Regions from separate parts of the Nocardioides sp. LS1 genome, predicted to be linked through region 1. Evidence: predicted binding sites of a transcription regulator. Region 1 holds the regulator's gene; each other region holds the start of a gene.
The links. Region 1 encodes LexA, which represses DNA repair genes until DNA is damaged. Its sites were predicted from a motif close to TCGAACANNTGTTCGA; they were not measured.

Region 1 (7,161 bases):
CCGTGCGGGCCGCGCCCTCGCCGTCGACGTCGGTGACCACGACCCGGTGGCCGCGGGCGACCATCCGCTCCGCGATGCCGCGGCCGATCCCGCGGGCTCCGCCGGTGACGACACAGCTGGTGTGGACAGGCGGTGCAGACATGGGCGAGGAAGGCTGGGCGGCAGGCATGCCGGGAGTCAACCAGATCCGCGAATTCGCCGATCCCGATGTCCCACCCGGCGTACGGTGCCCCGGTGACCCCCGTGCTTGCTGATCCGCGGGTGGCTCCGGTCGAGGACAACCTCATGGAGTTCCTGCGGGTGACGGCCTCCAACCCTTCCTTCGGGACCGAGGGTGCCGCCGACCTCCACACCTGGCACACCACCGTGCCGCACCCCGTCTTCAACGGCATCGCCGGCGCGCGCTTCGCACCCGGCGAGGAGCTGCGCCGCACCCGCGAGGTGCTGGCGGCGTACGTCGGCCGCGGACTCCCCTTCCTGTGGTGGGGCTCCCCCTCCACGATGACGGCCGAGATCGCCGACGTGCTCGTCGCCGCCGGCATGCTGCGCGACGAGACGCCCGGCATGCACCGCGTCCTCGACGGGCCGGTGCCGATGGCGCCGCCCGGACCCGGCGTCCGGATCCACGTCGTGGGCCCGGAGTGCCACGCGGCCACCGCGCGGGTGATGACCGAGGGCTTCGGCTTCCCGGCCGAGCTGGCCGGCCCGATCGTGGAGATGATGGCGCCCTTCGACGCGGCACATCTCCTCACCGTGCTCGCCACGGTCGACGGCCAGCCCGTCGCCTGCGGCACCGCCTGGCTCACCGGCCGCACCGCCGGCCTCTACAACATCACCACGCTCGAGGCCGCGCGCGGCCGCGGGATCGGGTACGCCGTCACCGCGACGCTGCTCGAGATGGCACGTGACCGGGGCTGCACCGAGGCGATCCTGCACGCCACCGAGATGGGCCGGCCGGTCTACGAGCGGCTGGGCTTCGAGGAGGTCTGCCGGATGCCGATGTTCGTGTGGGTGCCCCAGCTCTGACCGCGTCGTGGCGCCCCTCTCCGGCGCGACACGCTGTTCGAACAGATGTTTGAACAGGCGGGCCGACATGGCTACGGTGGGAACACCGGCCCGGGGTGCGTCCCCCGGGCGCACCGCCGTACACCGGAAGGCACCGCCATGGCCACGAAGAAGACGGGCGACGACTCCCCCACCAAGCCTGCCCGGGGTCGAGTCGCCGAGCTGCCCGACGGTCCCCCGGACGCCCACGGCCTGACCCCGCGGCAGCAGCGGGTCCTGGCCCACATCAAGGAAGCCATCGAGAAGCGCGGCTACCCGCCCAGCATGCGCGAGATCGGCGAGGCGGTCGGGCTCACCAGCTCCTCCAGCGTGGCCCACCAGCTCAAGGTGCTCGAGGAGAAGGGCTTCCTCAAGCGCGACCCCAACCGGCCGCGCGCGCTCGAGGTGTTCCTGCCCGAGGTGATGAAGGCACGGCGCTCGATCTCCTCGGCCGACGAGTCGACGTACGACGAGACCGGCGTTGGCGACGCCATGCCCGCAGCCTCCTACGTGCCGATGGTCGGCCGGATCGCCGCCGGCGGTCCGATCCTGGCCGAGGAGCGGGTCGAGGCGCTCTTCCCGCTGCCCCAGGAGCTGGTCGGCGACGGCACCCTCTTCATGCTCGAGGTCGTCGGTGACTCGATGATCGACGCGGCCATCTGCAGCGGCGACTACGTCGTGATCCGCCAGCAGCCGACCGCCAGCAACGGCGAGATCGTGGCCGCGATGATCGACGGCGAGGCCACCGTCAAGACCTTCCAGCGCAAGGACGGCAAGGTCTGGCTGCTGCCCCACAACGACGCCTACGAGCCCATCGACGGCACCCACGCGACGATCCTCGGCAAGGTCACCGCGATCCTGCGTCGGGTCTGATCGGAGGCATGATCGGGGTCCGGTAGCCTTCGGACCGGAAATCCTCACGAACCCCCGAGATAAATCCCGGGAACATTTCGGGGTGATTCCGTATTTTGTTACATGTGGGAACGACTGAGGGTGGGGGTATGTCTGTGACTGCCCTGCGCCGACGCCACCCGCAGATCGTGCGGGGCGTGCTCGAGATCGTCCTCATCCTGGCCCTCTGGGTGGGCTACAGCCTGTCCCGGCTCGTCGCCGACACCGCGATGGGGCCGGCCATGCACCGAGCCCACGAGCTGCTCCGCTTCGAGACCGTGCTCGGCATCCACTGGGAGGTGCCGCTCAACGAGCTGTTCACCAACCACCAGGTGATCGGACTGCTCGGCTCCTACTGGTACGCATCCCTCCACTACGTCGTCACCGCCGCGGTGCTGCTCTGGCTCTACCGGCTCGGCACCCGTGTCTATGCCCCGGCCCGCCGGGCGCTGGTGATCGGCACCCTCCTCGGGCTCGCGGCCTACCTGGTGATGCCGACGGCACCGCCGCGCTTCATCACGGGCTACGTCGACGTCCTCTCCCTGCACGCCTCCGACGGCTGGTGGGCCTCCGACGCCTCCGCGCCGCGCGGGCTCGGCGGGCTGACCAACGAGCTGGCCGCCTTCCCGTCGCTGCACGCCGGCTGGGCCCTGTGGGTCGCCATCTCGCTGCAGCGCCACGCCCGCCACCGGTGGGTCCGCGCCCTCGGCTGGACCTACGCCGTCGGCACCGGCGTCGTCATCATCGGCACCGGCAACCACTGGGTCATCGACGTGCTGGTGGGCTACCTCGTCATCGCCGCCGGCTGGGCCGCTGCCGAGTGGGCGCCGCGGATCCCCGTCCTCCTCTCCGCGCCCGCCGCCCGGCCGATGCCGGCCGCCGCGGCTCCGTTGCCCACCCCGGCCGCCCGCGGCCGTCGCGACTGACACGCGCCACCCCGGGGTGACCTGCGGGTGAACGGACGGTGCTCACACCGTCGATCCGGAACACGCCCGGCGCTGGCTCGTTGGGCCTCTCGTGAGCTCTCCCCGTGACATTGCTTCTGCCCAGCCCCTGACCTCCCGCCCCGTCGGTCGACGTACGGTCCTGGCCACCGGCACCGTCGGGGCCGTCGGCGTGGCCGCGGTCTCCTCGCCGCTGGCGACGGCCGCCCCGGCAGTAGCCGCGTCACGGGCCGCGGGCGACGGCACGGTGTTCGCGCACGGCGTCGCCTCGGGCGACCCGCTGCCCGACGGGGTCGTGCTGTGGACCCGGGTGACGCCGACCGCGGCGAGCACCCCCGGCTCCGGCGCGGGCCCGAAGGTCACGGTCCGCTGGGAGGTGGCGCGCGACGCAGGCTTCCGCGACGTCGTACGCCGTGGCCGCTTCGAGACCGGCCCGAGCCGCGACCACACCGTCAAGGTCGACGTGCGCGGCCTGCGGCCCGCCACGGCCTACCACTACCGCTTCCACCTCGGCGACGCCACGAGCCGGGTCGGCCGCACCCGCACCGCTCCCGCCCACGACGCGACGCCGGACCACCTGCGCTTCGGCGTCGTCTCGTGCGCCAACCTGCAGGCCGGCTGGTTCAGCGCCTACCGCGGGCTCGCGGCGCGCGACGACCTGGACGCGGTGGTGCACCTGGGCGACTACCTCTACGAGTACGGCCCCGGCGAGTACGGCTACGGCCAGTCGGACGAGGACATCCGCACGCACGAGCCCGCGCACGAGATGCTCTCGCTGGCCGACTACCGGCAGCGGCACGCGCAGTACAAGCGCGACCGCGACCTGCAGGACGCGCACGCGAAGTTCGCCTGGATCGTGACCTGGGACGACCACGAGGTCGCCGACAACCAGTGGAAGAACGGCGCGGTCAACCACAACCCCGGCGAGGGCGACTACAAGGCGCGTCGGGCGCGGGCGCACCGGGCGTACGACGAGTGGATGCCCGCGCGGCTCGACGGCACCGCCGCGCTGGGGGACGGCGACCGGCTCTACCGGCGGCTGCGCTTCGGCACGCTGGCCGAGCTGAGCCTGCTCGACCTGCGCACCCACCGCGACCAGCAGGTCGAGACCACCCCCACCCCGGTGCCCAACCCCGACCCGGCGGTCAACGACCCGGCCCGGACGATCACCGGCAACCGGCAGATGCAGTGGCTCAAGGACTCCCTGTCCGGCGACCGGCCGCAGTGGAAGATCATCGGCAACCCGGTGATGATCGCGCCGGTCAACTTCGGGGCCCTTCCCGACCCGATGGTCGACGCGGTGCACCAGGTCACGGGCGAGCCGGCCGCGTCCGACGGGACGCCGTACAACACCGACCAGTGGGACGGCTACACCGCCGACCGCCGGGAGGTCTTCGACCACATCCGCACCCACCAGGTGAAGGACGCGCTCTTCATCACCGGCGACATCCACTCCGGGTGGGCCGCGGAGCTGCCGTACGACGCCTCGACCTACCCCGTCGGCGACTCGGCCGGCGTGGAGTTCGTGTGCACGTCGGTCACGGCCAACAACCTCAAGGACATCACCGGCACGCCGGCCCACACCACCAGCGACGGCGTGGCCGAGACGATCAAGGCCAACAACCGGCACGTGAAGTACCTCAACTGGGACGACCACGGCTTCTCCGTGCTCGACGTGACCGCCCAGCGCGCGCAGATGGACTGGTACGTCATCGGGGACCGCAAGGACCGCAACGCCCCGATCACGTGGTCGGTGTCATGGAGGACCGACACCGGCACCGGCCGCGTGACGGAGGCCACCAAGCCGGTGGGCTTTTAGCCCGGGCCGGAACGGGCACTCTCGGTGTTGACCCCCTCGCGCGGCGCCGCGCAGGGGGCGCATCCCCCACCGAGAGAAGACCATGAGCATCAACGCACACGCCTACAGCGACCCCCACCCAGCCCCTGGCGACGTCCCGGACAGCTCACCGGCGGCGGCTCGACTGCTGGAGATGACCGCCCGGGAGACCGACCAGTGGCGATCCGAGGCCAGGAGCGAGGCCGCCACGATCGTGGCGGGCGCCCGAGATGAGGCGGCCGAGCTCGTGCGAGCTGCGCGCGAGGAAGCCGAGGCCCTGGTGGCGTCGGCCCGCAAGGAAGCCGCGCAGACGCTGCGCGACGCCCGCGCCGAGGCATCCCGGGTGCAGAAGGAGACGACCGCGTCCCGTGAGCGCCACGAGGGGGTCATCGCGGACCTCCAGCAGGCGGCCACGGAGCACCGGGAGAAGCTGCGGGAGCACCTCACCGACATGCTCGACCGGGTCGACTCCGCCCCGGTGGACTAGTTGCCGGCGAGGCGGGTGAGCGCCTTGCGGACCACGGCCGGGTCGGTGGTGGTCCACATCGGCGGCAGGCTCGCCTTGAGGAAGCCGCCGTAACGGGCGGTGGCGAGGCGCGGGTCGAGCACGGCCACGACCCCGCGGTCGGTGGTGGTGCGGATCAGGCGCCCGGCGCCCTGCGCCATCAGCAGGGCGGCGTGGGTGGCGGCGACCTGCATGAAGCCGTTGCCTCCGGCCTTGTCGGCCGCGCGCTGGCGCGCGCTCATCAGTGGGTCGTCGGGCCGCGGGAACGGGATCCGGTCGATCAGCACCAGCTGGCAGGTGTCGCCCGGGACGTCGAGGCCCTGCCAGAGGCTCAGGGTGCCGAAGAGGCAGGTGTGCGGGTCGGCGACGAACTGCTTGGCGAGCTCGGGCAGCTGGGCGTCACCCTGGGCCAACGTGGTCAGGTGGGGCAGCCGCTCGCGGACGGCCTCGGCCGCGGCCTCGGCCGCGCGCCGGCTCGAGAACAGGCCGAGCGTGCGCCCGTCGGCGGCGTCGACGAGGTCGACGATCTCGTCGAGCTGGGCCTTGACGAGCCCGTCGCGGCCCGGCGGCGGCAGGTGGCGGGCGACGTACAGGATCGCCTGCTGGCCGTAGTCGAAGGGTGAGCCCACGTCGAGCCCGCGCCACGGCAGGGCGTCGCCGCCCGAGGAGACGGCCCCGGACTCCACGACCCGCTCGGAGGGCTTGAGACCGACGCTGGTGGCGACCGAGGAGAAGTCACCGCCGAGCATCAGGGTGGCGCTGGTGAAGACGACGGTCTTGTCGCTGAGGAGCTTGTCGCGCATCTGCCCCCACACCTGGAGCGGCGCCACGCAGAGCCGCGGCGGGATCCGGTCGCCTCCCTCGGAGAGCCACAGCACGTCGGCGTCGGAGCCCGCGGCCATCCGCTCGGCGTTGACGAAGACCTCCTGGACCAGGCCCTTGGCCTGGGTGCGGCCGGCGTCCACCTCGCTCTCGGAGGTCTCCTTGGGGAAGGCCGAGAGGCAGGCCCGCGCCGCGTCACGCACCAGCACGAGGGCGTCCTTGAGCTGGTCGGGGACGACCTCGAAGCGGCCCGGGCTGGCCGCGGAGATGGCGTCGGCGAGCGCGTCGCCGGCGTCGGCGAGGTCGTCGGCCTGGCTGCCCTCGACCCAGCGCTGGCTGCGGCGGGAGGCACGGTCGACGTCGTTGCTGGCCAGCTCGTCGGTGGCCGCCTGGGTGACCCGCTGGACCAGCTCGTGGGCCTCGTCGATGACGACGGTGTCGTAGTCGGGGATCATCGGCACCCCCTCGATCGCGTCGATCGCGAGCAGGGAGTGGTTGGTGATGATCAGCTGGGAGCGCTGGGCCTGCTCGCGGGCGCGCTCGACGAAGCACTCCTGGCCGAAGGGGCACTTGGTGGCGCCGAGGCAGTCGCGGTGGCCGACGCTGACCTGGCGCCACTCGCGGTCGGTGTGGCGGGGCGCGGCGTCACGCTCGCCGGTGCCCTTGTCCTGGGCCTGCTTCTCCGCCCAGGTGCGCAGCTCGAGGACCTTCTTGGCCATCGACCCCTCGGGCACGTCGACGAGGGTGCCCTGGTCGTCGGGCACGCCCTCGCGGATGCGGTGCAGGCAGGCGTAGTTGGAGCGACCCTTGAGCACGGCATAGCTGGTGTCGACGCCGTCGACCCCGCCGATCGCCTCGACCAGCCGCGGGATGTCGCGCTCGACGAGCTGGTGCTGGAGGGCGAGCGTCGCGGTGGCGACCACGACCCGCTTGTCGTGGAGCAGGCTCGGCACGAGGTAGCCGAGCGACTTGCCGGTGCCGGTGCCGGCCTGCACCAGCAGGTGGCGGCCGTCGGTCATCGCGTCGGCGACGGCCTCGGCCATCTCGACCTGGCCCGCGCGCTCCTGCCCGCCGAGGGCAGACACCGCCGTCGCGAGGAGGTCGCGGACGGGGCTGGT
Region 2 (7,161 bases), on a different contig from region 1:
GCGGACCGCGGCCTGGTCGGCGACGGTCCGGGCCCGGGAGCCGGGGGCGCTGCCCCCCGCGGCGGTGGGCCGCCGGCCGGCCAGCCCGCGACCACGACCGGCGCGCTCGACGGCCCGGGCGTGGCGGTCGAGCTCGGCCACCTGCAGCAGCAGGTCGCGGCGGGTGACCCGGCCGCGCCGGCCGACCCCCTCGGAGCTGGTGCCGATGCCGTAGACGGAGTCGAACCCGCCGGCCAGCACCAGCCGCTCGGCGATCGGCCGGGAGACCCGCGCGCGGTGCCAGAAGTCGGTGAGCGAGTGGTAGGGCCGGGCCGCGACGACCCGCTCCACCTCCCCCTCGTTGATCCCCTTGACCTCGGCCAGGGCCAGCCGGATGCCGTAGGGGGTCTCGGCAGGCTCGACCACCGGGGACGGAAGCTTCTCCACGACGTAGGTCTGCTCGCTGGTGTTGACGTCGAGGCCGAGGACGGCGATGCCGAGCTGGCGGGCGTCGTCGAGGATCAGGCGCTTGGGGTACATGCCGGGGTCGTGGGTGAGGAGGCCGGCGATGAAGTGGGCCGGCCAGTGCGCCTTGAGCCAGGCGGACTGGTAGGTCGGCAGCGCGAACGCCGCCGCGTGGGCCTTGCAGAACCCGAACGACGCGAACGCCTCGAGGACCTTCCAGACGTCCTCGACCACCCGGAGGGGGTAGCCGTGGGCGAGCGCGCGCGGGAAGAACCAGAGCCTGGTCTCGGCCATCCCCTCGACGTCGCCGAGCGCGCGGCGGCGCTCGTCGGCCTCGGCGTAGGAGACCCGCGCGAACCGCGCGATCATCTCGATGACCTGCTCGTGGAAGACCACCACGCCCCGGGTCTGCCCCAGGATCGGGCGCAGGTCGTCGTGGAGGTAGACCGGTGCCTTCCAGCCCTGCTTGGCCTCGAGGTAGGGGGTGATCATGTCGCTCTTGACCGGCCCGGGCCGGAACAGCGAGATGTCGGTGATGATGTCCTCGAAGCTCTCGATGCCGGACTTGCCGACCAGCTCGCGCTGCCCCGGCGACTCGATCTGGAAGACGCCCAGGGTCTTGGCGGCCGAGATCATCGCGTAGGTCGCGGGGTCGTCGAAGGGCACCTGCTCCTCGTCGTCGAGGTCGACCACCACGTCGTCGACCCGCTGGATCTCGGCGAGCGCGTGCGCCATCGAGGACTGCATCCGGATGCCGAGCACGTCGAGCTTGAGCAGCCCGAGGTCCTCCACGTCGTCCTTGTCGAACTGGCTCATCGGGAAGCCGGCGTACGACGCCTCGACGGGGGTGCGGTCGAGCAGGGTGGCGTCGGAGAGCAGCACCCCGCACGGGTGCACGGCGATGTGGCGCGGCAACCCGTCGAGCCGCTCCACCAGCCCGAACATCAGGTCGAGGCGCTCCTCGCCCAGGCCGCTGGCGCGCAGCTCGGGCAGCTCGCGCAGCGCGGCCCGGGCGTCGCGGGCGCGGATGTGCGGGAAGGCCTTGGCGATCGCATCGGTCTCGCCCGGGGGCATGCCGAGCGCGGCGCCGACGTCGCGGACGGCGTGGCGGACCCGGTAGGTGTCCATCATCGAGACGCAGACGCAGCGCTCACCGCCGTACTGGTCGAGGATCGCGGTGTAGACCTCGAGCCGGCGTGCGGACTCCACGTCGACGTCGATGTCGGGCAGCGCCCGGCGCAGCGGGGAGAGGAAGCGCTCCATGAGCAGGCCGTGGCGGATCGGGTCGACGCCGGAGATGCCGAGCAGGTAGTTGACCAGGCTGCCGGCGCCCGACCCGCGGGCCGCGCACCGCACCCCCATCTCCCGGATCAGGTCGGTGACGTCGCCGACGGTGAGGAAGTAGGAGGCGTAGCCCAGGGTGCGGATCGTCTCGAGCTCGTCGTCGAGCCGCTTCCAGATGCGCTGGCGCGGGGCCGAGCCGTAGCGGTCGCCGATCGCGCCCTCGCAGCGGGCGCGGAGCAGGACGTCGGCGCTCGCCCCTTCCCCGGACAGGGTGAACTCGGGGAAGTGCACCTCGCCCAGGCCCAGGTCGGCCCGTGGGTCCAGGGCGCACCGGTCGGCGACCGCGCGGGTGCGGGCCAGCAGCTGCCGGGCCTCGCGGGCGGGGTCGCCCAGGCCGGCCGTCCGGGCGATCTCCTCGGCGACCTCCTGCATCTGCTTGCCGGACTTGAGGAAGCCCTCGGCGTTGCCGCGGAACGCGTCGGGGCCGATGTGGCGCAGGTCGGCGGAGCCGAGCGCGACCAGCCGGCGGGCCGCGTCGAGGACGTCGATGGTGGGGGCGTCGCGGCGGTCGGCGTAGCGGACCGCGTTGGACAGGATCGTGCCGAGGCCGGCCCGGCGGGCCACGCCGGCCATCCGGGCGGCGTGCGGGGTGGTGCCCGGGCCCCAGCCGCCGCCGGACCGGCTGCCGGGGAGCCGGTGGGAGACCAGCTCGACCAGGAGGTTCTCGGCCGGGACCAGCGCGCGCCAGCGCGCCAGGGCGGCCTCGGCCAGGTCGTCGCGGCGCCGGGTCGCGGCCGCGCCCACCTCCGAGCCCGGACCGAGCAGCACCACCAGCTGCCCCGCGCCCAGCGGCCCGGCGAGCTCGCGGGCGAGCAGGTCGAGGTCGAGGACGGGGGTGCCGCGCTCGCCGGAGAGGTGGGTGGCCGAGACCAGTCGGCACACCGCCGCCCACCCGGCCCGGCCGCCGCCCGGTCCGCCGGCCGCGGCCAGGAAGGTGACCCGGGGCAGCCGCGGGTCGCGGAACGCCCCGCCGCGGACGGGGGTGCGCGTCCGCCGGACGTCCGTTGCCTGGGTCGGGAGGTGGGCGAGGTCGACCCCGAGCACCGGCCGCACTCCCCCGGACAGGCAGGCCTTGGCGAACTTCACCGCGCCGTAGGTGCCGTCGCGGTCGGTGAGCGCCAGGGTGTCCATCTCCTGCTCCACCGCCCGTTCGACGAGCGTGTGCGGGTGCGAGGCTCCGTATTGCAGGGAGTAGCCGGAGGCCACGTGGAGATGGGGGAACGGGTCGGGCACGGGGTGGGACCGCCTCTCAGCCGGCTCGACCCCTGCTGGATGCGTTCGAACAGGTGTTCGAACATGTTCAAAGCCTAGCACCGCTCGCGGGGCGGATCACCCGGCCGGAGCGACCTAGCCGACGGCCCGCGTCACCACCGAGCTCCGCTGGGTCTGGGCGTGGGGCACCAGCCCCAACGAGGACTCCACGACGGCCAGGAACCGGTCGGCGTCGCGGACCAGGTCGTCGGCCTCGCGCTCGCTGACGGCCCGGGTCGAGCCGGCCTCGGCCGCGGCCCGCTTGCCGGCGCCGGCGGCGAAGAACCGGGCCCACTCCTCGAGCTCGGGAGCCACCTCGGCCAGCAGCACCCAGGCGTTCTTCTGGGGGCGGCGCCGCTGGGGCGCCGGATGGGCGCGGGCAGCCAGCAGGGCTGCCGCGGCCCGGAGCGCGGCGACGTGGGCGCAGGCATAGCGGGTCGGCACCTCGCGGGCGCCGATCGCCTCGCTCAGCGACTCCGCCGCCCGGGCGAGGTAGGAGTGGGTGGTCGCGGGCAGGGCGTAGGGATTGGGAGCGTTCATCACGGTCACCTCAGTCCTCACAGCCGACGAGCTGCCAGCAGCCGTCGCTCCAGTCGAAGGAGAGGTCGAAGACCCCACCCCTGTCGGACCCGCGGCCGGCCTCCACCCGCCACAGCTCGCGCTCGACGAGCAGGTCGGCGGCCAGCGCCGTGCCACCGTCGGACCGGGGCTCGTCGGAGCCGATCACCGCCCGGGCCCCCGAGGACTGCCACCACGGTGCCGTCTCCACCCAGTGGGCGAGCACCGCCCGCACCTTCCACAGCCGCCCGTGCCACAGGAACTGCTCGGGGCCCTCCATGCCGGTCACCCAGCCCTTGCGCACCTCGACGGGGTCGTCGTACCGCCTCACCTGGTCGTCCTCTCTCCCACAGCAGGCACCGCACTGCACCGGTCGACCCCCGGACCCGGCAGGGACGGGGGTCGAGGTCGCCCCTGCCGGGTGGCGTTCGAACGCGTGTTCGAACACCATGAACGGTACACCCGGCCACGGACAGTCCGTCAAGGAATGACGAGGACGTGTCCGGACACGTTCTCGGGGACGGCTCAGGAGCGGGTGGAGGGCTCCGTGGAGTGGGTGGCCAGCCAGGCGCCGCGGATGTAGCGGCTGGTGTCGCGGTGCCACATGAAGTAGAGCAGGGCGGCGTCGAGCACGACCGCGACCAGCGAGAGCACCAGGAACAGGGTCGGCGGGCTGGTCCGGAGGCCGGCCAGGGTGGCCACGGCCATGAAGGCGACCAGGGCGGTGAGCGAGAGGCGGGCCCAGTTGTGGCCCTCGCGGAAGAACGCGATCAGCACGCCGGCCAGGCCGGCGAACACGAAGAACAGCACGATCGCGACCGGCACGAACGCCGGCGGCTGGACGGTGGTGCTGAGCTCGTCGCGCCCGGAGGCCCAGGAGTCCACCAGCTCGTCCTTGAAAACGACGGTCAGGACGGCGGTCAGGCCGCTCATGGCGACCTGGGCGAGCAGGACCCGGACCGCGTTGGTCACCGACTGCGGCTGCTGCCGAATCATGCGAACTCCTTCCGGGCGATCCCCCGATCTGCCCCACCAGTCTCGCGCCAGTCTCGCTGCCGGGGGCGCACCCGGTCTCGCTAGGGTCGCAGTATGACCAGCGAGCACCCGACGATCACGCTATTTCGAGACGAGCACCGCCGCCGGGACGGCGCCGGTGAGGTGGTCATTCTGCCCGACTCGGTCCACACGGCCGCACTCGCGGCGCAGGCCCTCGGCTGCGAGGTCGGCGCGATCGCCAACAGCCTGCTCTTCGACGCCGGCGGCGCGCCGGTGCTGATCCTGACCTCCGGCGCCCACCGGGTCGACACGACCGCGGTGGCGGAGCGGATCGGGGTCCCGGCACTCACCCGGGCCACGCCGGAGTTCGTCCGCGAGCACACCGGGCAGGTCATCGGCGGGGTCTCCCCCATCGGCCACCCGGCGCCGGTGCCGACGTACCTCGACCCGTGGCTCCAGCGGTACGACGTGGTGTGGGCCGCCGCAGGTCACCCCGCAGCCGTGTTCTCGACCACCTTCGACGAGCTGCTCGCCCTGACCGGCGCGACCGTGATCGAGGTGGAGTGATGGAGATCTGGCTCAACCCCGCCTGCTCCAAGTGCCGGACCGCGGTCTCCGAGCTGGAGGCGGCCGGCGTGGACTTCACCGTGCGCCGCTACCTCGACGAGCCGCCGACGGCGGCCGAGCTCGGCGAGGTCGTGGCCCGCATGGGGCTCGAGCCCTGGGACGTGGCCCGCGACAAGGAGGCCGCCGAGGAGGGGATCGACCTCCCCCGCGACGCCTCCCGCCGCGACGAGTGGCTGGCCGCGCTGGCCGCCCACCCGCGCGCCATCCAGCGCCCGATCATCACCGCCGCCGACGGCACCACCGTGATCGGCCGGGACGCGGACTCGCTCGACCGCGTCGTGTCCGCGGAGGCCTGAGCGGTGGACTCGCTGCCCCTGGTGTTCTCGAGCGGCTGGGCCAGCGGCGTCAACACCTACCTCGTCGTCCTCGTGCTCGGGATCGGCGACCGGGTCAGCGACTCCCCGCAGATCCCCGACGCGCTGGGCCGGTGGGACGTGCTGGGGGTGGCGTTCTTCCTCTACGCGTTCGAGTTCGTGGCCGACAAGATCCCCTACGTCGACTCGACGTGGGACGTCGTCTCGACCGCGATCCGGCCGACCGCGGGCGCGGTGATCGGCGTGCTGCTGGCGGGGGACGCCGACACGCTGCAGCAGGCCGTCGCGGGCTCGGTCGGCGGCGGCACCGCGCTGGCCTCCCACCTGGTCAAGGCGGGCGGCCGGCTCGCGATCAACTCCTCCCCCGAGCCGGTCACCAACATCACCGCCAGCGTCCTGGAGGACGTCGCGGTGCTGGGCGTGGTCTGGTTCGCCATCGACCACCCGCGGGCCGCGGCCGCCGTCGCCGGGGTGCTGCTCGCCCTCGGGCTGCTGATGCTGTGGTTCGTCGCCAAGCTCGTCCGCCGCGGCTGGCGGCGATGGCAGGCCAGGCGTTCGCGGGTGACCCACTAGGGTCCACCGCATGCGCGTGGTGGTGGTCGGCGGTGGCTTCGGCGGCCTGGCATCGGCGGTGCGGCTGGCCAAGACCGGCCACGAGGTCACGCTCGTGGAGCGCTCGCCGCAGGTGGGCGGCGCGCTCGCCGAGGTGACCTCGGAGGGCTTCGCCTGGGACGCCGGCCCGACGGCCACGGTGATGCCGGCGGTGGTGCGCGACCTGTTCCGCAAGTCCGGTCGCCCCCTGGAGCGCGAGCTGGAGCTGGTGCAGCACGAGGTCGTGCGCGAGCACCGCTTCGACGACGGCACGTCCGTCCGGCTGCCGGGCGGGTCGCGGGCCGCGCAGATCGCGGCGTTCGACGAGCTCGAGCCGGGCCTGGGGCTGCGCTGGGCCGACCACGTGGCGTCGTACGCCGATGACTGGGAGGTGCTGCGCCGCGGCTACTTCGAGCAGCCGTGGACGCCGGACGCGCTCCCCCGCGACGTGGCCTCGCGGCTGGACAGCCGCGAGGTGCTGCACAAGAGGCTGCGCAAGACGTTCAAGGACGAGCGACTGCGACTGGTGGCCGGGCACCCCTTCGTCGCCGAGGGCCACGACCTGCGCAACGTCCCGGCCTGGGCCGGCCTGGTGGCCTACCTGGAGCAGCGCTTCGGCTGCTGGACCGTCGAGGGCGGCATGCCGCGACTCGGTACGGCGCTCGCCGAGCGGCTCGTGACCCGCAAGGTGACCGTGCTGACCGGGACCGACGTGCGCGACATCGTGCTCCGCGGCGGACGGGCCGTGGCCGTCGCGACCGACGCGGGCGAGATCGCGGCCGACGCCATCGTGTGCGCGGTCGACCCGCGGCGACTGCCGGCGCTCGCCCCGCACGTGGTCCGCACGATGCCGGCCATCCCGCCGGTGGTCTCCTACCTCGGGCTCGAGGGCGACGTGCCCGACCTTCCCCACGAGGTCGTGGTGCACGGCGACCCGCTGCTGGTCGTGCGGACGGGCGGCCGCGCCCCCGACGGCTGTGCGGCGTGGACCGTGCACGGGCGCGGGCGCCTGGCCGAGGACCTGCTGCGGGCGCTC
Region 3 (7,161 bases), on a different contig from region 1:
GCGACCTGCGCGTGGTCACGAGTGACGCGCAGTTCTGCATGAAGGAGGCCGCGCTCGGGCTGGTGCCGGACCTCGCGGGAACAAAGCCGCTCGTCGACAGCGTTGGCTATGCCAGGGCGCTGGAGATCTGTGCCACTGCGCGGATGGTCGACGCGGCCGAGGCCGTGGAGATCGGGCTCGCGCAGGCCGTGGTCCCCGCCGAGGAGCTCGACGCCACTGTCGCGCACCTGGTCGCCGCCCTGACCGCCCCGATGGCCGGGGCGGTGTCGGAGACCAAGGCGCTGCTGCAGGCGGCGTCGGGGCGCGACCTGGACGAGCAGCGCCGCTTCGAGCGCGAGGCCCAGGTCCGCCGGTTCCGCGAGCTGGCCCGGCTGCAGGGCGGAGATGGAGGCAGCTGATGTCGATGATGGGCATGGGCCCGGCCTTCCGGGCGATGCGCACCGACCGCAGCGCCGTCGACCAGCGCCTGGCGCGCGGCACCGTCCGTCGCGTCTTCCGCTACGCCGGTCCGCACCGGACGCTGATCGCGCTGTTCCTGGTCTTCACCGTCGTCGACGCCGGACTGGTCGTGGTCTCGCCGCTGCTGGTCAAGCGGATCGTCGACCGCGGCATCCTCGGCGGAGACGGCCGTCTCGTCACGGTCCTGGCCCTGGCGATGGCCGGCGTGGCGCTCGCCGACGCCCTGCTGAGCGTCGTCGTGGGCTACCTGTCGTCACGGATCGGGGAGGGACTGATCTACGACCTGCGGGTGCAGGTCTTCGCGCACGTGCAGCGCCAGTCGCTCGCGTTCTTCACCCGCACCCAGACCGGCGCGCTGGTCTCGCGCCTCAACAACGACGTGATCGGTGCCCAGCGGGCGTTCACCTCCACCCTGTCCGGCACCGTCTCCAACGCCATCTCGGTCGTGGTCGTGGGCATCGCGATGATCGCGCTGAGCTGGCAGGTCACTCTGCTGTGCCTGCTGCTGTTCCCCGTGCTGTTCCTGTCCTCGCGCTGGGTGGGCAACCGGCTCGCAGGCCTCACGCGTGAGCAGATGGACGGCAACGCCGACATGGGCAACGCGATGACCGAGCGCTTCAACGTGGGCGGCGCGATGCTGCTCAAGCTCTTCGGCCGCCGCGACGACGAGGACGTGAAGTTCGCCTCGAAGGCCGGGCGGGTCCGCGACCTCGGCGTCCAGATCTCCCTGATCCAGCGGGTGTTCGTGGCCGCGATGCTGGCCGTGCCGGCCCTCGCGACCGCGCTGGTGTACGGCGTCGGCGGCCACCTCGCCCTCGACGGCACCCTCACCGTCGGCACCCTGCTCGCGCTCGCGACGTTGCTGGTCCGGCTCCTCGGCCCGCTCCAGGGGCTCTCCAACGTCCGCATCGACGTGATGACCGCGCTGGTGAGCTTCGAGCGGGTCTTCGAGGTGCTCGACCTGCCCTCCCTGATCCAGGAGAAGCCCGACGCCCTCGCCCTGCCGCCGACCGCCTCACGCCTGGAGTTCGACCACGTCGCCTTCACCTACCCCCGCGCCGACGAGATCTCGCTCGCCTCGCTCGAGGGCGTGGCCCGCAAGGAGTCCCGCGACAGCGGTCAGGTCCTGGCCGACATCTCCTTCGTCGCCGAGCCGGGGCAGATGATCGCGCTGGTCGGGCCCTCGGGTGCCGGCAAGACGACGGTCACCCACCTCGTCGCCCGCCTCTACGACGCCGAGCGCGGCGTGGTGCGGGTCGGCGGGCAGGACGTCCGCGACGTCACGCTGCAGTCCCTCGAGGACGCGGTCGGCTACGTCACCCAGGACGCCCACATGTTCCACGACACGATCCGCGCCAACCTGCTCTATGCCCGGCCCGAGGCCGGCGACGAGGAGATCTGGGACGCCCTCGAGGCCGCCCAGATTGCCCCGCTGGTGCGCGGCCTGCCCGACGGCCTCGACACGGTCGTCGGCGACCGCGGCTACCGGCTGTCCGGCGGCGAGCGCCAGCGGCTCGCGATCGCCCGGCTGCTGCTCAAGGCCCCGGCGATCGTCGTCCTGGACGAGGCGACGGCGCACCTCGACAGCGAGTCGGAGGCCGCCGTCCAGCGGGCGCTCGACGCCGCGCTCGAGGGGCGCACGTCACTCGTCATCGCGCACCGGCTCTCGACCGTGCGCAACGCCGACCGGATCCTGGTCCTCGACGGCGGCAGGATCAGCCAGGCCGGCACCCACGCCGAGCTCCTGGCCTCCGGTGGCCTGTACGCCGACCTCTACCGGACGCAGTTCATCCAGGACGCGCCGGCCGAGGCGCTGTAGGGGCCAGCAGACGATCCAGATGGGCGATTCCGGGGAGGCCGTGACCGGCCTAGATTGGGGTCGCCCGGGGACGGCCCTGCACACCTGGAGGTAGTCGTGTCATCACTGAACATCGCCACACCCAACGAGGTCCGGCCGTTCCGGGCCCACGGTCACATGGACGTCGTCACGCTCGACGACTTCACCCTCGGCATGGGCACCTTCGAGCCCGGCTGGCGCTGGTCGGAGGACGTCAAGCCGATCGCCGGGACCGAGTCCTGCCAGGTCCGCCACACCGGCATCTGCGTGTCGGGCCAGATGGTGATCCGCATGGACGACGGCACGGAGAGCACCATCGGCCCCGGTGACGTCGTGCTCATCGAACCCGGCCACGACGCCTGGGTCGTGGGCGACGAGGCCTGCGTGCTCTACGACACCGGCGTCGCCGCCTACGCCAAGGCGTAGGGCCGGACCTCGCCCGCTGGGGCGTCGAACGGCGTGATCGGGACGCTCCAGCCGGCCGGTCCGACGTACTCCCTCGCGGTGAACTCGCCCGCGTAGTAGCCGTTGTGGCGGTGCACGTGCGCGCGCCCAGCGGACGTGCCGGACTCCTGCTCGACGGCGATCCATGCGGCCATGCCGGTCACCTCCCTCCGAGGATCGTTTCCCGGACAGAGGGGCGTCGGGCGTTGAGTGATACGTCGCTCGGGCCTCGACCCGGGGACGTCAGCGTCGGGGGAGGGAACCCCACGTGCCTTGGGCATGCACCAGCACCACGGCGAGCGCTGCGGCCGAGGCCACCATGGCCGCGAACCACAGCAGGCGCGTCCAGCGCCCGGGCACCCCGGTGGCCGGGCGCTGCCCGGGCAGGATGGTGAGGCGGAGCGCCGGGACGAGCCGGCTCAGGAGGTGCAGTCCGGCGGCCCCCACCCACACCGCGAAGAAGCCCTGGTGGAGGGTGATCCAGTCGATGCGGAATCCGAGCACCGTGAGCAGGTCCTGGCGTGCGGACTCCTCGCCCAGCAGGATCAGGAGGACGCCCGTCGCGAGCAGGCCCAGGGTCGAGACCACCACGAGCGGGCCGAGCACCCGGAGCAGGAGCGGCGGTGGGCCGGCCTGGCGGTAGGGCGTCCGGCCCAGGTAGTAGCCCGCCATCTTCCAGCCGGTGCTCGCCGTCTTCATCACCGCTGGCGGCACCAGCAACGCGCCGAGGGCGACGTGCCACGAGATCAGCCCCCGCACGTCGAAGAGGGTCAGCAGCTCTGCGACCGACAGGACGAGCAGCACCAGCCCCGTCCACGCGGTCAGCAGGACGTTGCCGGCCGGCCCTCCCGTCACCGGCAGGACGGGGCTCTCGGTGGCGGTCCGACCGCTCGCCTCGGCGTAGGCGTCCACGAACGCACGCTGGAGCCCGCCGGTCGACTTCTCTGTCGCAGGGTGCATGCGGGCACGTTGGCAGCATTGCCTGTGCGTTTCCTGTGCCCGGGCGCGTCCCGGGCACAGTCCTCGCGTTCATCTGTTCGTGACGCGATCCGCAGTCAGGGTGATCTGGCCGGTGTCGAACTGGTGCTGGAGGCGGACCAGGGCGCGGTCGAGGGAGTCGGGGCTGAGCCAGGCCTGGGCGTCAGACTCGGTGATGTCGTGGGTGCCGGCGGCGTCGACGAGGCGGTGCAGTCCGTGCGGGGTGCGCCACAGGGTCTCGCCGGTTGGGGTGATGGCGACCCGGTAGCCGAGGTGGGTCTTGGCGCGGTGTGCGGTCCGGGAGAGTGGTCGGCCGGTGTGGCTGGTGGTCTGGCCGGGTGGTCCGGTGGGCCGGTAGGGCACCGGATGGTCGAGGTCGACCTTCCTCGAGACGCGCGTGGCGTGGGGGAAGCAGTCGACGGGCTGTCGGAGGTGGATGCGTTCCTTGATCGCCTCGGGGTGCTCGTAGGCGCAGCTCGAGATGAGGTCTTTGAGGTCGATGACTGGCCTGATCACCAGGTTGGTGTGGGCCAGCAGCTCGGTCAGCTGGGCCAGGGCGACCGGGCCGATCCCCTCGACCCGCGCGACACCACTGGCGGCGCCGGTGAGGGCGGCTTCGTGGAGGTGGACGTAGAGCACGGAGTCGGGCCGGAACCGGTCGGGCTTCGCGGACCGTAGGGCGTCGAGGAGGTCGTTGGGGAACGAGAACGCCCGCGGGACCGAGTCGGCTTCCTCAGCCGTGTCGGGGGCGGGGTCGGCGTGTTCGAGGAGGAGCTGGAGGAGCTCGGCGGGGCGGGCGAGCCAGCCGAAGGCCAGGGAGCGCAGCAGGTCGCGCGGCGAGTCGGCGTGCTCGGGGCGGGTGGCGAGGATGTCGGCGACGCGGGCCACGACGGCGTCGACGTAGGCGGCGTCCCCCGCGCTGATGCGGGCGATGACGTGCCGCAGGCCGACCGCGTCGGTCCGCGACAGCGACACGAAGCGGCGGTGGCGGGCTTCCTCGAGGCGCGTGGCGTGCGCGTCGGGGTCGGCCTCGATGATCTTGGCCTCGACCAGGGAGATCACCCGCGCGGGGGACTGGGAGCCGATGGCGCGGGCGACCGCCTGGTCGACCACGTCGACGAGGGCCAGGGGCAGGTCGCGGGTCATGACCGCGACCTTGCGGGCCAGCCAGGGCTCGGCGCGGCCGGCGCGGGTGGCCGTCCAGGTCTGGGGCAGCCGGTGCCGCAGGTCCAGGGCGTCGGCGGCGACCGCGCGGGCGGAGAGGGTGTGGACGCCGCGGGCGACGCCGAGCTCGCACAGCGACAGCTCCCGGACCCGCGGCGTGCCCTCACCACCGAGATCCACCAAACGGTCCGAGCCCGGCGGCAGCGGGACCGAGGGGTCCGGTCGCGGGTCGTCGCGGGGATCGGAGGCATGCAGGTCGCACCAGTGCAGCACCAGCAGCAGGTCCTCGACCTCGGCGCGACGTCGCCGCGCGGCCGCGTCCCCGAGCAGGGCGAGCGTGTCGCCTGCGTCGAGGTCGGTCACCGGGATCTGAGCCATGCCTGATTCTAATCGAACATGTGTGCGAACACAACAGGCTGTAGCGAGTCAAGATTCCTTGCAGGGTCCCAACTGCGAGGCGTTTGTTGACGTCAGTCCCTTCGATACCTTCTGGTCGTGTCGATCTTCAAGCGCCGACGCCCACCCAGGGCGTCGAAGGAGGCAGCCTTGGCGGCGGCGCAGAAGGCCACTGCCCGACTGCGACGGAGCAACGCGAAGGCCAGGCGATACCAGGACGGGAAGCAGCCGAACCCGGTCGACCGGATGACGCCCAACCAGTGGGCCGCCGGCGGGGGCCAGTGACGGCCGTCGGATCGATGACCGTCACCTACGCCGGATGCTCCATCGAGTGTGACCTCACGGCAGGGGCGCCTTGGTCCCGTCGGCTCAGCTGAGCCACCGAACCCGCCCCCAGGGACACGAACGCGGCCAGGCCCGCGAGTACCGACCACTCGCGCTGCCGGTCCTCGCAGGCACGCCTGTCACCCGGTCCGACGTCTGAGTGGATGCCGTTGCCGCCTTCGCTCGTGGCGATGATCCCCGGGCACCTTGCTGTGTCCCCGTCGACGTGCACGGTGGGCGCGGAGGCCAGGAGGAGTGCGGCGCAGACACCGGCTGCGATCGCGATGGCGAGGCAGACGACACGGGTCATGACACGACGATAGTGGGCCTCCCTCGTTCGGACGACGTGTCGAGTTAATGGAAGGCACGGCCGGAGGCCGGTCGGTACTGTGCTCGGCCGTGAGCCCGAACAGTCATGAGTCGACCGACGAGGTGCCGGACATCGGAGCACCGCCACAGCGGCTGACCGTCGACGTCGAGACCCTCCGCCGGCTCGTCGCGGAGCAGTTCCCGCAGTGGTCGGCGCGGCCCGTCGCACCGGTCAGCAAGCCCGGATGGGACAACCGCACGTTCCACCTCGGTGACGACCTGCTCGTCCGACTGCCCAGCGCTGCGGAGTACGCGCTGGCGGTCGAGAAGGAGCACCGCTGGCTCCCCGAGCTGGCGGAGCGGCTGCCCGTCCCGATTCCCGCGCCGCTCGGTCTGGGGGAGCCCGGTGCCGGGTATCCCTTCCCGTGGTCGGTCTACGGATGGCTCCCCGGCGAAGCCGCCGACCGGGCCGCGACCATCGACCCGTCCGGCCTCGCCGAGGACGTGGTCGGCTTTCTCGAGGCCCTCCAGCGCATCGACGCCACGGGTGGCCCACAGCCCGGCGTCCACAACTGGTTCCGCGGCGGGACCCTGCGGACGTTCGACCCGTACGCCCGGGGCTCGCTCGCGAAGCTCGACGGCCACCTCGACGCCGACCTAGCCACGGCCGCCTGGAACGACGCCCTGGCGGCCCGGTGGGACGGGGTGGACGTCTGGTTCCACGGGGACATGGCACCCGGGAACCTCCTGCTCGACGGGGGCAGGCTCACCGCGGTGATCGACTTCGGCACCTGTGGGGTCGGGGATCCCTCCTGCGACCTCGCCATCGCGTGGACCCTCCTGACCCGCCAGGGCAGGCGGCTGTTGCGCGAACGCCTCGACGTCGACGAGCCCACCTGGTCACGGGGTCGCGGATGGGCCCTCTGGAAGACGTTGAGCAACCTCGCCAACGCCGTCGAGGACGGGGACGAGCCCGAGGAGCGCGAGGCGCGGCGGGTCGTCGAGGCGATCCTGGACGACTACCGCGACGCGCACTGACCGGTCGGGGCGTCAGTCCTCCCCGGCCTTGGCCTCCCGCTCGGCGGCGTACGCCCGCTGGTAGGCGGCCCGCACCCTCTGCTTCTGGGCCTGCTTCGCCGCCTTCTTCTGCTTCCGCTCGGCCATCGCCTCGGCGGCCGCGGACGTCTCGCCGCGGAGCAGGGCCCGGCGCTCGTCGTAGAGGAGGTAGAAGAAGCCGAAGACGGCGAGGA

Region 2: EJF31_RS18455 (DUF6504 family protein) is a predicted target of LexA. The motif match lies at 4,026-4,041, and genes of this name have one in related genera.
Region 3: EJF31_RS05755 (DUF222 domain-containing protein) is a predicted target of LexA. The motif match lies at 5,273-5,288, and genes of this name have one in related genera.

Annotation. Positions count from the first base shown of each region.
Region 1 covers NZ_BIFF01000005.1:636,133-643,293, forward strand. Annotated here, with positions in the region: gene EJF31_RS17265 (SDR family oxidoreductase) at 1-142, opposite strand, end outside; gene EJF31_RS17270 (GNAT family N-acetyltransferase) at 235-1,026, shown strand; gene lexA (transcriptional repressor LexA) at 1,165-1,917, shown strand; gene EJF31_RS17280 (phosphatase PAP2 family protein) at 2,046-2,861, shown strand; gene EJF31_RS17285 (alkaline phosphatase) at 2,953-4,698, shown strand; gene EJF31_RS17290 (hypothetical protein) at 4,781-5,203, shown strand; gene EJF31_RS17295 (ATP-dependent DNA helicase) at 5,200-7,161, opposite strand, start outside.
Region 2 covers NZ_BIFF01000006.1:195,883-203,043, forward strand. Annotated here, with positions in the region: gene EJF31_RS18445 (DNA polymerase III subunit alpha) at 1-3,021, opposite strand, end outside; gene EJF31_RS18450 (SAV_6107 family HEPN domain-containing protein) at 3,136-3,579, opposite strand; gene EJF31_RS18455 (DUF6504 family protein) at 3,590-3,928, opposite strand; gene EJF31_RS18460 (hypothetical protein) at 4,123-4,593, opposite strand; gene EJF31_RS18465 (YbaK/EbsC family protein) at 4,687-5,160, shown strand; gene EJF31_RS18470 (ArsC/Spx/MgsR family protein) at 5,160-5,516, shown strand; gene EJF31_RS18475 (DUF4126 domain-containing protein) at 5,520-6,107, shown strand; gene EJF31_RS18480 (NAD(P)/FAD-dependent oxidoreductase) at 6,118-7,161, shown strand, end outside.
Region 3 covers NZ_BIFF01000002.1:208,150-215,310, reverse strand. Annotated here, with positions in the region: gene EJF31_RS05780 (enoyl-CoA hydratase/isomerase family protein) at 1-398, shown strand, start outside; gene EJF31_RS05775 (ABC transporter ATP-binding protein) at 398-2,278, shown strand; gene EJF31_RS05770 (cupin domain-containing protein) at 2,375-2,722, shown strand; gene EJF31_RS05765 (hypothetical protein) at 2,707-2,895, opposite strand; gene EJF31_RS05760 (hypothetical protein) at 2,984-3,700, opposite strand; gene EJF31_RS05755 (DUF222 domain-containing protein) at 3,770-5,260, opposite strand; gene EJF31_RS05750 (hypothetical protein) at 5,378-5,563, shown strand; gene EJF31_RS05745 (aminoglycoside phosphotransferase family protein) at 6,002-6,949, shown strand; gene EJF31_RS05740 (SURF1 family protein) at 6,962-7,161, opposite strand, start outside.